2 regions of the Paenibacillus borealis genome follow, and region 1 is predicted to be linked to the other one. Evidence: riboswitches for the same ligand, from Rfam matches in the RefSeq annotation. Region 1 holds a riboswitch; the other holds the start of a gene.
The links. Region 1 has a riboswitch for cyclic di-AMP ahead of PBOR_RS00140 (resuscitation-promoting factor). Riboswitches for the same ligand answer to the same signal wherever they lie in the genome.

Region 1 (5,608 bases):
CGAAAATATTTGTCGATTTGTAAATCGTTATATCGTCATTATTCGACAAAGTGCGACAATATTTATTATTATAACTTTATTTCCACCTTATTTCTATTGATATTATTCAAAGGAGTTGATCTCATGAAGCAACCGTTGACAGAAGAGAAGGTATTTAAGGATCCGGTTCATAACTACATCCACGTGCAGGACACCATTATCTGGCGCCTGATTAACACCAAGGAATTCCAGCGCCTGCGGCGGATCCGCCAGCTCGGCACCTCTTATCTGACCTTCCATGGAGCAGAGCACAGCCGGTTTTCCCATTCGCTTGGTGTTTATGAAATTACCCGGCGGATTATATCGCAGTTTGAACGGAGCGGGTATAAGGATTGGATGCCTGAGGAAAGTCTGCTTACCCTGTGCGCGGCTTTGCTGCATGATTTGGGACATGGCCCGTTCTCCCATTCTATAGAAGAAGCTTTTGAAATGGACCATGAAGACTGGACCTGCCGGATTATTCTGGAGGATACAGAAATTACCGCCATACTGCGTGATGTAGCTGAGGATTTCCCCAAAAAAGTAGCCTCGGTGATCTCCAAAACGTATGAGCATGAGATTGTTGTCAATTTGGTGTCGGGGCCGCTGGATGCGGACCGGATGGATTATCTTTTGCGCGATGCGTATTACACAGGGGTGAATTACGGAACCATCGACATTGACCGGATTCTGCGGATGCTGCGCCCCTACGATGGACGGGTGGTTGTTAAAGAATCAGGGATGCATGCGATTGAGGATTACCTGATGTCACGTTATCAAATGTACTGGCAGGTCTATTTCCATCCGGTAACACGCAGCTCGGAAATTATTCTGCGGCAGATCCTCCGCCGGGCCAAGGAGCTGGTGCAGCAGGATTATGCTTTCCGGTTCATGATTGAGCCGTTAAGCGATTTGTTCCGCGGTGAAGTAACGGTGGAGCAGTATCTGCTGCTGGACGAGGCACTCATGCAGACAGCCTTCATGCAGTGGACGCTGGAGGACGATGAGATTTTAAGCGACTTGTGCAGCCGTTTTATTCATCGTAAACTGTATAAATATGTGGAGATGGAACATCTGGATACAGAGACAATTGACGAAATCCGCCGCAGCTTTGCCGGTGCCGGACTGCGTGCTGATTATGACCTGGAAATTGATTTTCCGACAGATCTCCCATATGATGTGTTCCGTCCGGGGGATGCTTTTGACAGCAAACAGATACTGCTGCTGGACCGCAATGATAAGCTGCGCGAAATCTCGGAGGTATCAGATATTGTACGCTCGATCAGCGGTATTCACCGCGGCAGATACCACCTGTATTTCCCGCAGGACAGGCTGCAGAAAGCCCTTCCACAGCTGCCGCCGTCCATCGCAGATATTTTTGCAAAATAACCTAAAAAAATTGGAATTCATCATAGAAATCAAGGCGGAAAGGATGAAATATAATGCAGCTATTCGACACACATACCCATTTGGATGCTCCGCAATTCGACGAAGACCGGGAGGAGGTTATTGCCAGAGCGCTTGAGTCTGGAGTCAGCAAAATGATCAATATCGGTTTTAACCGGGAGACGATTCCCACAACGATGGCGCTTGCAGAGAAATATGATTATATTTATGCAGCGGTTGGCTGGCATCCCCAGGATGCGGTCACTATGAAGGATGGTGACCTCGAATGGATCGCTTCGTTGTGCAGCCACCCCAAGGTTGTGGCCATCGGCGAAATCGGACTTGATTATTACTGGGACACCTCTCCTAAGGATGTGCAGCATGAGGTATTCCGCAAGCAAATCGGCTTGGCCCGTGAACTGAAGATGCCAATCTGTATCCATAACCGGGATGCGCATGAGGATGTAATCCGGATTCTGCGGGAGGAAAAAGCGAATGAGGTCGGAGGCGTAATGCATTCCTTCTCCGGCAGCTGGGAAAGCGCCAAATTATGTCTGGATCTCGGCTTCCATCTTTCCTTCGGGGGACCCATTACGTTCAAGAATGCCAGAGTGCCCAAGGAGGTACTGGCCCAGACTCCGCTGGACCGGCTGCTGATCGAAACCGACTCCCCATATTTGACTCCGCACCCCTTCCGCGGGAAGCGAAATGAGACGGCTCACGTAAGATTGGTAGCAGAGGCAGCCGCGGCAATAAAAGGGATTGATTTACAGGAATTGGCGGAAATTACGTATGCGAACGCACTGGAACGATTTGGAATTGTCTGAAAACGGGAGAAAAAGCGGTGAAAAATGAAGTATAGCCGATATATTAAACTTTTATGATCTTAAAACGGCCGAATATTACAATATTTTAATCATTTTTTTACGTAAACGTGGTTGAATCGTCCTTTACAACATGCATCAAAACAGGATATCATCTTTTCAGTGCAGTGAGCTGTTGTTACTGTGACAGTCACTATTTCATGGATCGTCTCGCTGAGTCTCCGTATGGAGAACGGGGGAACCAATAAATGCCCTGCCGCATGCCCGTACATAGAGTACAACACAGAATTGCCGCAGACTTTATTTGATTTCTTCACGTGGTCTTTGGGGTGAATTTGAGGGCAACCGCCGTGAGCGGGTGACCTAAGATAGGGCGTCTCTCTTATGCCCGAACCCGACAGCTAACCCCGTAAGCGCAAGTAAGAGAGGAAACCTCGTGCATAAACATTCCCGCGTATTCGACACCGGAGAAGCCACGAAAGAGTCCTCTGTGAACTCTTTTTTGGGCTTTTTTTTGTTTTGAATAATGCGCATGTTCCCGGCATACTGTTATATAACAGATATCCGGAGTAGCTATGCCGAGCAGGCGATCCATGAGCAGGAAACGCTGGAGCAATGCGGGCGTATCCTGTTGCAATCTCAAACCTAGTTTCGTCAGAAATGATGCAGTCACCTTGATATAACTTGGACGACGGGGCTATGTAAGGAGGATGGAGAGAGTGGGCGTATTCCAACCAGAGGTATCCCATGATTCGCAATCATCCAGCAGGTCTTTCGCATTACGGTTGAAGCAAGTGAATCCTCGCGTACTTTCACTTGCAGGTGTGATATCGATTGTTATCGCACTGTTAATTCTGCTGTACGTACACGGTCAGAGTAATAAAGAAATTATTTTAGTCATAGACGGACAGGTACAGACACTGGAGACGCGGGAAGCGCTGCTCAGTGATGTGCTGGCAAAGGAACAAATTTCGCTGCAGCCGTATGATGAATTATCTATTGGCCTTAGTGATGAAATACAAGACGGCGACCGTGTCGTAATCACCCGTGCGCAGAAGCTTGTGCTTACTGCAGACGGTGCAACCAAGACCATATACACCACCGAGGATTCGCTCGGAGATGCCATTACCAAGCTGGGTTACAGCCTGGAGGGCGATGACAAGATTTTCCCTTCGCTTGATACCGCAGTTACACCTGACATGGAAGTCAAGATTGTCCGTATTACTAAGCAAACGGTACAGCGGACAGTAAACTTGCCTTTCAAGGTCATCAAAACCGCAGACCCCTCTCTGTATAAGGGAGACGTAAGAGTTGCACAGGCAGGCAAGCCGGGCGCTATCATCCAGCATATCGAGAAGATATATCAGGATGGTGAGTTAGTCTCCATGAATATGGTCGGCAAGGAAGTTCAGACGGTAACCAAAGATAAGGTTATTGCCGTCGGTACCAAAGCAGTTCCGAAGCCTGTTGTAGCTGTTGCAACTACACCCAAAGCAACAACAACCTCCAAATCATCCAAAGTCAGCGCGAAGAGCAACAACGTCACTAGCAAGGCAGGCGTAGATTTTGAATACAAAAAAATGATCAAAAACGTATCCATGACGGCGTATTCCTCGGAAGAACCGGGAATTGGAACTCGTACCGCCTCCGGCACACGCGTAACGGAAGGCCGCACTATCGCTGTTGATCCGAATGTAATACCTATCGGCTGGTGGGTGTACATTGAGGGATTAGGGTTTCGCCGAGCAGAGGATACCGGCGGTGCCATCAAAGGCAACAAGGTGGATGTCTATTACGATTCACTGAGCCACGCCCGTAATTTCGGCCGTAAGTCGCGGACCATCTATGTGATTGGACCTGTGAAGCCGGAGCTTAATTAACCGGTATGCCTTTTGCAAATTAACGGTTTATAAGATATAGTGGGAGTAGCACTTACGGAATTAGAGAGCTGCCGCTCATCACTTATACATTCTTTAGCCAAAAAGAAGGGGAGCGAATCCTCTTCTTTTTGCGTTTCAGAGTAAGGGAGTAAATTATTTATGATTAAAGAGTTAATTGTAGTGGAAGGTAAAAGCGACACCGTCGCCGTCAAGCGGGCTGTAGATGCGGATACAATTGAAACGGGCGGTTCAGCAGTGGACCGCAAGGTCATTGCCAAGATCACACTAGCCATGGAACGCAGAGGGGTTATCATCCTTACCGATCCCGATCATGCCGGAGAGCGGATCCGTAAGATTGTCTCCTCGAAGGTACCCGGATGCAAGCATGCATTCATCCCGGAGAAGGATGCTACCCGCAAAGGAGATATTGGTGTGGAGAATGCCTCGCCTGAGGCAATCCGCCATGCGCTGCAGCATGTTCACACTTCTTTTGAAGGGGCGCCGGCGGTAATTGGGCTGGATGATCTTATGGCCGCAGGTATGATGGTACATGCCCAGGCAGCAGAGAGAAGAATGCAGCTTGGCAATCTGCTCGGTATCGGTTATTGCAACGGCAAGCAGTTGTACAAGCGTCTGGCGATGTTCGGTATTACGCGCGAAGAGTTCGCGCGCGCGATCGCCCAAATTGATCAGGGAGGCATTACTTCATGAGCGACACTCTGAATATCTCATCGCCAACAAGAACCAAAGCCATTATTCAGCGTTACGGATTCTCTTTCAAAAAAAGCCTGGGCCAGAACTTTCTGATCGACCAGAATATTCTGGACAAAATCGTCGATGCCGCTGGCCTCGACAGCACTGCCGGCGCACTGGAGATTGGGCCGGGTATCGGAGCATTAACTGAAAGACTGGCGATGACCGCCGGGGCAGTTACTGCAGTGGAGATTGACCGCAGACTGATTCCGATTCTAAGGGATGTATTGTCGCCATATCCCCATGTGAAGGTCCGCAATGATGATGTACTGAAGGTCAATATGCAGGAGCTGTTTGCCGAAGACTTTGCCGGTGTGGACCGGGTCAGCGTAGTTGCCAACCTGCCTTATTATGTGACGACTCCTATCCTCATGAAGCTGCTGGAAGAGAAGCTGCCGCTTGATAATATTGTCGTTATGATCCAGAAGGAAGTTGCCGAACGAATGGCTGCTTCTCCCGGGGGCAAGGAGTACGGAAGCCTCAGTATTGCCGTCCAGTATTACAGCGAGCCTGAGCTGGTCTGCATGGTGCCCCGCACGGTGTTCATCCCGCAGCCGAATGTAGAGTCAGCCGTCATCCGTCTGAAGGTCAGAGAGCGCCCTCCGGTTGAAGTTGCCGACGAGAAGCATTTCTTTGATGTCGTTCAGGCATCCTTCACCCAGCGGCGCAAGACGATTGCCAATAACCTGAAGGCCCGCTTCTTCGCTGAGGAAGGACGTGAACGCCTGGAGGCTCTGCTGGCTGAAG
Region 2 (5,608 bases), 2.1 Mb from region 1:
CTTAGTCTGTCTATCTTCTGCTGCCTCTAATAAAAAGGTTATACGTACAGCGGCAAGAATGGCTGATGCTTTCCACGGGGATTTCACAGCATTATATGTGGAAACGCCGGAAAGTAAACAATTGAAGCAGAAAAGCAAGGAAGAATTGATGTGGAATCTTAGGCTAGCCGAACAGCTCGGCGCACAGATTGCCACTGTATATGGGGAGGATATCCCGGGACAGATTGCGGAATACGCCAATACAAGCCGGGTGTCGAAGATCGTCATGGGACGTTCGCATAACAACCGAAAAAGATGGTTTACCAAACCAAACCTGATGGATAGGCTGACCGTCTCCGCGCCGAGCATTGATATTTATATTATCCCTGATACTCAGCCTTCACCCAACAACAGGTTTCCTCCATATGCAAGACCCCCGCAGCTGACGCTGGCTGATACAGCCAAAACGGTAGGGATTTTGGCTGTCTGTACTATGATCGGTCTGTGGTTTCATTTTTTAGGCTTTAGAGAAGCGAATATCATCACGGTATATATATTGGGTGTTCTGCTTAATGCTATGGTCACCAAAGGAAGGTTATATAGTGCGGCAACCTCGGTACTCAGCGTGCTTGTATTCAATTATTTCTTCACCGAGCCTTATTTTTCTTTGCAAGCCTATGATTCGGGGTATCCGGTCACTTTCCTGGTTATGCTGTCCGCTTCCTTTATAACGAGTACGTTAACCATGCGGGTAAAAGAGCAAGCCCGCCAATCTGCGCAGAAAGCCTACCGTACAGAGGTGCTTCTGGAAACGAGCCGAAAATTGCAGCAGGCTAAAGATATCCCGGCAATTATCAATGAAACAGCAATACAGATGGTGAAGCTGCTGGACAGAACGGTTATTTTTTATCCTGTACAGCAGGGTATCTTGTCCAAGCCGATCATTTTTGCCAAAGAGAAATCGGCTGTTGATCCGCAAAATTATACGGGAAGCAATGAATATGCGGTTGCCGACTGGGTGTATAAGAACAATAAGCGGGCAGGAGCAACTACGGATACCTTCTCAGCTGCCAGCTGCCTTTATCATGCCGTGCGCGGAGGGGATACCGTATTTGCCGTGGCGGCCGTTGTCATGGATCAGGAAGATCCGCTGGAGGTATTTGAGAAGAGCCTGATGATTGCTATGCTTGGAGAAAGTGCGTTGGCGCTGGAAAAAGAAACATTAAATGAAAGACAAAAAGAAAGCTCAATTCAAATCCAGCAGGAACAGCTTAGAGCGAACCTTCTTCGCGCTATCTCCCATGATTTGCGCACGCCTCTTACCAGTATCTCCGGGAATGCCGGTATTCTCATTGGAAACGATAAGGTACTGAGCGAGGAACAGAAAAAGGGGCTGTACACGGATATATTTGACGATTCGATGTGGCTTATCAATCTGGTTGAGAACCTGCTGTCCATTACCCGGATCGACAATGGCTCCTTGAATTTGAATCTGCAGGCGGAGCTTATGGAGGAAGTCATTGCTGAAGCATTGCTTCATATTAACCGGAATAGTAAGGAGCATTTCATTAACACTGTTCTGGATGATGAGTTGATGATGGCCAAAATGGATTCCCGGCTGATTATTCAGGTTCTGATCAATATTGTGGACAACGCCATTAAATATACCGGGATCGGGTCGCATATTACGATCTCAGCGAGATGCGAAGAACAATGGGTGATTGTAGAGATTGCTGATGACGGACCCGGTGTCCCGGATGAATCAAAGACGAAGCTGTTTGAGATGTTCTATACAGCAAATAATGTGCGCGGGGATGGGCGCCGCGGGTTAGGCCTGGGGCTTTCCCTGTGCAAATCCATCGTAAATGCCCATGGTGGTACCATCGAAGTGAAAGACAATTTCCCGCAAGGTACGGTATTCCGCTTTACCCTGCAGGCTGAGGAGGTGAATGTTCATGAATAAGCCTTTGATTCTGGTTGTAGAAGATGACAAGCCTATCCGCAAGCTGATTACCACGACACTGGAGACACAGGGATATAAATATCATACGGCAGAAACCGGTGAGGATTCGATCATTGAGGCGGTTTCCAGACAGCCCGATTTGATGATACTGGATTTGGGTCTTCCGGATATGGATGGAGTGGATATTATCAAAAAAGTTCGGACTTGGTCAAATCTGCCCATTATTATCGTCAGCGCACGCAGTGAAGACCGGGACAAAATCGAGGCGCTGGATGCAGGCGCGGACGATTACCTGACTAAACCCTTCAGCGTGGAAGAACTGCTGGCCAGGCTCAGAGTGAGCTTGCGGCGAGTACGTTATGACAGTGAAAAACTTTTGAAGGATGCTTCTGTATTCACTAATGCCAGCTTGAAAATTGATTATGCCGCAGGCTGCGTATGGCTGGACGAAGAAGAAATCCACTTGACTCCAATTGAATATAAGCTATTATGTCTACTGGCCAAAAATGTGGGAAAAGTACTGACGCATAATCATATCCTGCATGAAATCTGGGGCAGTCCTACCTATGACATCCCTGCCTTACGCGTATTTATGGCAACGCTGAGAAAGAAAATAGAAAAGATGCCCTCGCAGCCAACATACATCCAAACGCATATCGGAGTGGGGTACAGGATGCTTCAGGTTGGTGATGACAGCAAAGTTATCTCATGATTATTTAAACTGAATCCAAAAAGTGATGTAAAAACAGATGTAAAAACAACCATGCTCTTTGTGTATAAGAGCATGGTTGTTTGGGTTTTAACCGTATGCTGGAGCCTATTCAGACTAGGGAGTAATAAGAGACAGATTCATTAAATAATACAGATGAGTCCGGAGGACTTTTAGACTGTTTTGTATAATGCAATACAGGCTCTCTACTGGGGAGAAAACTGTTTATCCGATGCTCATATCGTCCTGCTCCGGCGGCTATTTTCATTCGGAGCTGCCCGCTTTGAAGCATGTTGTCGAGAGCGGCATGGAGTAAATTACGCTGGTTTGGAGCCCATTCCTGCCCGTGCAATCGTATGAGTTCAAAGGCTTCCTCAATTGTGCAATTGCGTATGTTCTTCAGAAATGAACCCCATTTGACCAAATCCACGGCATTGTCACCCGCGCACAGAATGCATTTTCCGTAACTGATCTGCTGTCCGCAGGTTAGCTTCAGCACTCCATACCAGCATCCAGATGGCTCAGATCCGTGCATGAATGACGGACGAGTATCAAATGCAAACAACTCGATTCGTGACAGCCTGCTGTTATTCATGGATGATGCCTCCTAGTGTGTCCATAGACTTGATGTGCAGATGATGGATCTGTTCAGCTTTAGCTATGCAGGCCGCAAGCTCAGCTTCATCCTCACATACGGCCGTATGCTCCAGCCAAACTGCATATTTGGTTCTCTGTACAATCGACAGGTGCATGGGGAAAGCTTTGTGGGACCGCAAAATGTACCAGCCTGGGGCCATGCTTTTCCACGGCTCTCTAAGGAATGTCAATAAAGGAAATCTTCTGTGCGCCGACCAGTCTTGCTCCTGCTGTTTATTTCGTATGCTTTGATAAACTTGGTGAATGATCTGCAGATTCGTACATGTAATGTGTGCTGAAGATGTACTGAACTCGGTCAATACTTCAATCTGACTTGCACCAAAGCCGTAGCCAACAATGTACCGCTGATCATGTTCTTCGTACCATAGAGCTCCGAAACTGGAGTGCGCGAGGCTTACCGGTTCTAATACATCAGGATGAATTCCGAAGTAATATTCTCTCTTATCGTTCATTTTCGCTGCTCCTTACTTAATGATAAGCTGACCTATAACAAAAAAACCGCAGCCAGCGTCGAGATCCTGGCTGCGGTTTTTGCGATTCCAGGTCGAAACAAAACCTTCGCAAAAGCGTGGCAAAATAAGGCTCTCTCCAGTGCTTACGAGGTTAGCTGACGGATTCGGGCGGTGAGAGTCGCCCTACCTGTGAAGAGGATTCTACATCTCTTCTGCGGATTCACCCCATATAGGCTTATAGCCTGTTGGTTCCCCCGTTTCCCGCTAAGCGGGAATTCAGCGTGCGTTTAAAAGGTATCATACGCTGAGCTTTTTGGTTTGTAAAAGATCAAGAATCGTCCTATATGATGGCAATAAGGCATATTGGGGGAGAAAGTGGAAACAATCCAGCTTAAACTCTTCTAAATCTCTATTTATCTGGAAAAACCGCTGTTTTTTTAGTCTTTTAATGCAATCTAAATGGTCAGAAATATATCTTAATGGTTCCTTAATAAGGAGATTAAAGAATTCGGATTAGCGAGAATAATGCTTATGAAAGCGGTAAAAGGCAATGATTTATTTGGATAATTGAGGAGATTTGAGGTTAGGAGCATTTTACAAGAACTCAGAGCAGGAGTATGATTCTACCTGTTTCCAAGGGGTTGAATTGAATAGTGATCCGCTTAATTTCCGTTAAGGAAAGCGGGGGAACCAGCAATCGGAGACCGATGTGAGAGTCGGGGGCGATTATGGGGTGAATCCAGGCCGGGTGCGACTGTTCGCAACCGGTACTGGTAGGGCGACTCTCACCGCCCGAATCCGTCAGCTAACCTCGTAAGCGTCTGGAGAGAGGAGAAGCAATGTGACCATTATGAGCCACAGGGGAGATCCTTAGTGGTTTTTTTGCTATGTATTTATTGATAGTTGTTCATGGTCAGGAGGGAGAAGACAAAATGCTGGATAAAGATGAGTATGTACTGGTGTGCGCTCCGACTTTGGCAGGTGAACACTTTATTGAATTATTGACGGAAAAAGGAATCAAGGTCGCGGGGTTAACAAACAATCCAGATAAGAGAAAACGACTGGAGAACTTGGGGGTTGAGCAAAATATTGTCGTAGATTCTCATGACGAGAGAACCTGGGGGATTCCTCCATTTTCAATTGGGAAAGTATACCTGTTTGAGAGTAACCTTGCGGTTTGTTGCCGATATCTTCAAATGTGCCGCCCTTGGACGTCAAAGTCCATTTTTGTCATCACTACCTCTGTCCATCCCAGACTTGTCTATAAAGGGCTCGGAGCGAACTACGTTATTTATTCTCATAGTGGTAATGTCCATTTTCTTGCAGATCAATAACTCAGCACGGTAGACGGACTTAAGCAATGTCTTAATGTAATCTTTATTCTCTCATGAAAACTCTAACCCTGAACTAATGGCGGAAATGATACGCTATATCACAAGTTAAACAAACATATACGGGGAGCAGAAGAGGCAAATCAAGAAGAATGGGTTTTAAAGGAATAAATACGGCTGATCTAATCAATAATACGAAGGCTAATACTAGGCTGATTTCAAATTTAGGAGAGAGGTGGCAAAGGCGATGATGGATGTGTACATGGTGGCGGCACTCACAGTGATATTCGGTTTGTTTTACGCGTTTGCAACGTGGTGTGAGCACGTTGTTGACGATAAAGGGGAAGCGGAACAATGACTATGGTTTTGATAGCAACCTTGCTGTTGTTTCTGTACTTGGTTTACGCCCTGATTCATCCGGAGAAATTTTGAGTTTTCTGAGATAAAGAACAGTAACTGTTAAAAAAAAATCAATAGCTTTACATTTAAGGAGGGGCATTCGTGGGTATCCTGCAAA

Region 2: it holds a riboswitch for cyclic di-AMP, as region 1 does, so the genes downstream of both, PBOR_RS25685 (hypothetical protein) here and PBOR_RS00140 (resuscitation-promoting factor) in region 1, are expected to answer to the same signal.

What each region holds. Positions count from the first base shown of each region.
Region 1 is NZ_CP009285.1:27,697-33,304, forward strand. Features, by position in the region: gene PBOR_RS00130 (HD domain-containing protein) at 124-1,407, shown strand; gene PBOR_RS00135 (TatD family hydrolase) at 1,461-2,231, shown strand; cyclic di-AMP (ydaO/yuaA leader) riboswitch at 2,430-2,659, shown strand; gene PBOR_RS00140 (resuscitation-promoting factor) at 2,948-4,108, shown strand; gene rnmV (ribonuclease M5) at 4,268-4,819, shown strand; gene rsmA (16S rRNA (adenine(1518)-N(6)/adenine(1519)-N(6))-dimethyltransferase RsmA) at 4,816-5,608, shown strand, end outside.
Region 2 is NZ_CP009285.1:6,054,066-6,059,673, reverse strand. Features, by position in the region: gene PBOR_RS25700 (sensor histidine kinase) at 1-1,942, shown strand, start outside; gene PBOR_RS25695 (response regulator) at 1,935-2,654, shown strand; gene PBOR_RS25690 (hypothetical protein) at 2,764-3,246, opposite strand; gene PBOR_RS25685 (hypothetical protein) at 3,239-3,760, opposite strand; cyclic di-AMP (ydaO/yuaA leader) riboswitch at 3,886-4,052, opposite strand; cyclic di-AMP (ydaO/yuaA leader) riboswitch at 4,410-4,596, shown strand; gene PBOR_RS25680 (hypothetical protein) at 4,693-5,094, shown strand; gene kdpF (K(+)-transporting ATPase subunit F) at 5,446-5,523, shown strand; gene kdpA (potassium-transporting ATPase subunit KdpA) at 5,593-5,608, shown strand, end outside.